One region of the Colwellia sp. SU-HH01172 genome, then DNA from elsewhere that is predicted to be linked to it. Evidence: predicted binding sites of a transcription regulator. Region 1 holds the regulator's gene; the other holds the start of a gene.

Region 1 (2,417 bases):
GGTGAGTAATTCGTTAAGGCTATTAAGAAAATGAGTGTAATTTACGTATTGATCCCTATTGCTATTCTGTTAACGGCTGTTGGTATTTATATCTTCTTTTGGGCGGTAAAAACAGAACAATTCGATGATCTAGAAAAACAAGGCATGAGTATTTTATATGACGATGCCAACGAAAAAAAAGACGAACAAGTTGATAACGACGACGATAATTCCACGATAAATAACGAGCAAGATACACAGAAGTAACCCTTAATATGACCCTAGATTACTTCTCAGCATTTGTTATTGGCTTATTAGGCTCTGGGCATTGTATCGTGATGTGTGGTGGCATTAGTACCATGCTCACCACAGCAATATCGAATGAGGTCAGCAATAACAAATATCGCATTGTTTTTGCCTATAATTTCGGACGAATTTTTTCTTACAGTCTCATTGGCGCATTAGTCGCGTTTACCAGTTCAATGGCGGCAAAAAATGTCGGTTTGCCCATTGCAGCGTTAAAAACTGTCGCTGGCATCTTTCTTATCTTACTCGGTTTATATCTAGGACAGTGGTTAATGTGGTTAAGCCATGTCGAGCATATTGGTAAAAAACTATGGCGCCATATTTCCCCTAATACCAAGAAGTTTATTCCGATTAAAAATACTCGTAGTGCATTTGCCTTAGGGGCATTATGGGGCTGGTTGCCTTGTGGTTTGGTATACTCAACTCTTACCTGGGCATTAGCCAGCGCTAATACTATTAACGGCGCCTTAATTATGTTTTTCTTTGGCCTAGGTACCCTGCCAGCATTACTTTCTGTCTCACTGGGCACTATCAGTATTAAGTCCCTACTGAGCAATACGCTCTTTAGAAAACTCGCCGCTATTCTGGTGATTTTATACGGTATTTATACTATACTTATTGCATATCTATAACGCATCTAATATGATCCACATCATTAAAATGCAAATGAACTATAGGTCATTATGAGTAATAAATCGTGTACAGGTCAGCAACATATTCACTGTCAAAACTGTAGCATTAGTGAGCTATGCATACCGTTTTCTTTAAACGATAAAGAACTCGATACCTTAGATAATATTATCGATCGTAAGCGACCTATTCATAAAGGTGAGCAAATATTTAATGATGGCCAGCCTATGCATGCATTGTACGCCATCCGTTCAGGTACCTTTAAAACCTACACGGTAAACGAGCAAGGTGAAGAGCAAATTACCGGATTTCATTTAGCAGGTGACTTATTGGGTTTTGATGCCATTGCCAATGCAGAACATCCAAGCTTTGCCAAAGCTTTAGAAACCTCTATGGTCTGTGAAATCCCTTACAACACACTTGATACCTTATCTAACAGCATGCCGAAACTAAAAAAACAAATTTTACGCATGATGAGTACGGAAATTCGTGGCGATCAAGAAATGCTAACCTTGCTGAACCGAAAAAATGCCGAACAACGATTAGCAACGTTTATTAGTACCTTAAGTACTCGTTACCATGCTCGTGGTTTATCGGCGTCAGAGTTTCGTTTGTCGATGACTCGCAGTGATATTGGCAACTATATTGGTTTAACGGTTGAAACCATTAGCCGTTTGCTTAATCGTTTCCATAAAAATGGCTTGATCCAAGTTGATGGCAAACTCATCACCATTTTAGATATTGATAAATTAAACGAGTGCGCAGCGCTTTAACCCCTTCTTACTTTTCTAAATTTCCTTATTGAAACAATTCACGCTATGCTTAGCGTGAATTGTTGTTTATCTTAGAGACGATAATAATTTGATTTAAAACAACTATTATTGACTCAAAGTGGTCTATTGTTATAGTTACAGTAGACAATTGATAAAGGAATTAGATATGGAAAAGTATCAAAAAATACTCGCTATTGTTGACCCAACAACAGAAGATCAAAAAGCTTTAGAGCGTGCACTAGAATTGGCCCGTAAAACAGGCGCTAGCATTACAGCATTTTTGACCATATATGATTTTTCTTATGAAATGACCACCATGCTTTCAAGCGATGAGCGAGAGGCTATGCGTCAATCGGTGATCAACGACAGAACTCAATGGTTACAGTCAATTATCTCAGAGCTTGATGTTGCTGAACTCAGTATTGATTGCCAAGTTATTTGGCATAACCGCCCCTTTGAACAAATCATTGAGCAAGTGCTTAAAAATGGCTACGACATCGTTATTAAGGGCACGCATCAACACGATAAACTAAAATCAGTCATCTTCACACCGACTGATTGGCATATTTTACGTAAATGCCCATGTCCAGTGTTACTGGTGAAAGAACATTTATGGCCAGACAACGGCAATATTGTTGCGGCACTCAATATTGGTAGTGATGAAGAAGAACATCGCTCACTAAACGATAAAATTACCGCCGAAGCCAAACAGTTAACCAAAGTAATGAA
Region 2 (2,417 bases), on a different contig from region 1:
TGATCGGATGTTAAGCCTTGGTTTTACTGAAGAATTATCTGCACTTTTGGCTTTATTGCCCAAGCAAAAACAAACCTTATTATTTTCAGCAACATTCCCTGAGCAAGTACAAACATTAACGCAAGAGTTACTTAATAACCCCATTGAAATACAAGTACAAAGTGCTGACACCAGTACCTTAGTACAGCGGGTTTTTACCGTAAATAAAGGCGAAAAAACCGCATTACTTGCTCATATGATCAAGCAACATCAATGGCGACAAGTGCTTATTTTTGTGAACGCAAAAAACAATTGTAACCATTTGGCTGAAAAGCTTTCTAAACGTGGCATTATCGCAGAAGTATTTCATGGCGATAAAGGACAAGGGGCTCGTCATCGCGTACTCGATGGCTTTAAAACCGGTGAGATAGATGTACTAATTGCCACCGACATTGCTGCCCGTGGTCTCGACATAGAAAAACTGCCGGTGGTAATAAATTTCGATTTACCAAGAAGTCCTTCAGATTACATGCATCGTATTGGGCGCAGTGGCCGTGCTGGTGAGGTCGGTTTAGCAATATCATTAATTGATCACGAAGATTATCATCATTTTAAAATCATCGAAAAGAAGAATAAAATCAGGCTAGAACGCGAGCAAGTTGCAGGATTTGAAGTTGACGAAGCCATTAATGAAGCGTTAATAGCAGTGAACAAACCTATGGCAAAACCTGAAGGCACGGGTAAGAAAAAACGTAAAAATAAACCAACAGTGAATGCCGATATTTGGTTAAGGAATTCTTAGCCCTTTGTTCACTTGGTTCTATTAAGGTGATGGACTGGCTTAAAAGTCAGAACTTAATGCGTTAAGTGAAAACTTAGATCCGAATAGCCAATGTTGTTGATTTGGGTCAAGTAGCACCAATAACTTAGTAGTAAGATAATGCCCCCAATTCAAAACCTAAGTAGTTATCATGATAGATCTAAATAGCCGTTACGGCTTAAACCCTGCGCATAGTGAAATAGTTGAAGCGTGTAAAGTTATTGAACCGTGCGATACCTTAGATATGGGCTGCTCAAATGGGCGTAATGCTGTTTACCTTGGCCAGCATGGATTTAACGTTACAGCCATAGACGCCAATCCTGGTGCAATTAATATGCTGCAAAGTATTATTAATGAACAAGGTTTTGATAATGTTAAGACAAAAATTTACGATATTAACAATGCCAACCTTGGCCAGAACTACGGTTTTATTTCTTGTACCGTCACCCTAATGTTTATTGACCCAACTCGCGTTGATGCGGTTATTGCTGATATGCAAAACTCTACTTTAGCAGGCGGTTATAACCTCATTGTTTGCGCCATGAACACTGAACAACATCCATGCCCAGCACCATTCCCATTTACCTTAAAAGTAGGGCAGTTGCGCGAAGCTTATCAAGGCTGGGAAATGGTCAAATATAATGAAGATGTTGGTACTATGCACAATGGCGCAAAACTACAGTTTGCAACTATGTTGGCGAAAAAGCCTAGTTAAACAATTTAAGTGGTTCAATACGTTTTACTTAGCGATATATCGAAATCTACATTGGATATTAGTGAGACTTCTCAGTAATTACATTCATTGAACGATAAACTTATAATAGCAATATTTAAGAGATTGAATTTCATATGATATCTGGTAACTTATTGAATATCGAAGTGGCCGTAATTAGTCAGACGTCTACATAATAAGCTGTTATGTTTCTTTGTAAGGGTGGAGTTTGAAAAAATATAATGAGTATTTAGGAGTAATACTAGCCTTGCTACTTTTAAATCTTTGGTACTTATCTTCAATTGCAATTGAGAATAAAGTTCTTCCGGCAAATTTAGAATATTTGTATAAAGCGGTAACCGTTCTAATTGGCGCATTTGTTGGTGCCTTTGCGGCTTTCAAATTGAAGTCAAAAAATGACGAAGAGATAAAGCATACAAAAGAAAAAATGGCGTTGAACAAAGCCATTTTTGTATGTGTAAGGCAGATCAATGCAATTAAAAATATACATAAGGCATTATCTAAATATAACTCTGAATTAGATAGAGGATTTGTGTTACCAGCAATGAAGCCTCCATGTTATGACTATTTGAAATATGATTTCGATGGGCTAGGTTTTTTGCTTGAGGAGCACCCTCAATTAGTCATGGATTTAGTTATAGAGCAAGAGCGGTTTGAACAAGCGTTTAAGTCTATTGAAATACGTAATGAATTTTATATTAATGAGGTAAAACCAGCTTTAAGTGCACTCAATCTAAATGGTAAGCCATTTAGGGTAACTGATTTCTCAAATGCTCTTGGAGAAAGGTTATATGAGGGGGCAATTAACGGAGCTAAAACCATATATTTTCATATAGAGGAAGCAGACAAAAGCATAGTTGAAATTTATGAAAAATTAGAAGCTGT

What was found. Region 1 encodes FNR, which switches genes on or off when oxygen is low (the NO sensors DNR and NnrR bind a similar motif). Its sites were predicted from a motif close to TTGATCTAGATCAA; they were not measured.
Region 2: a site for FNR is predicted at 878-891, ahead of tehB (tellurite resistance methyltransferase TehB). Genes of this name have one in related genera too.

The regions. Positions count from the first base shown of each region.
Region 1 covers NZ_BAAJMB010000004.1:263,997-266,413, reverse strand. Annotated here, with positions in the region: gene AC27JP_RS12630 (heavy metal translocating P-type ATPase) at 1-34, shown strand, start outside; gene ccoS (cbb3-type cytochrome oxidase assembly protein CcoS) at 31-246, shown strand; gene AC27JP_RS12620 (sulfite exporter TauE/SafE family protein) at 255-917, shown strand; gene fnr (fumarate/nitrate reduction transcriptional regulator Fnr) at 969-1,688, shown strand; gene uspE (universal stress protein UspE) at 1,855-2,417, shown strand, end outside.
Region 2 covers NZ_BAAJMB010000002.1:252,498-254,914, reverse strand. Annotated here, with positions in the region: gene AC27JP_RS08205 (DEAD/DEAH box helicase) at 1-781, shown strand, start outside; gene tehB (tellurite resistance methyltransferase TehB) at 951-1,514, shown strand; gene AC27JP_RS08195 (hypothetical protein) at 1,741-2,417, shown strand, end outside.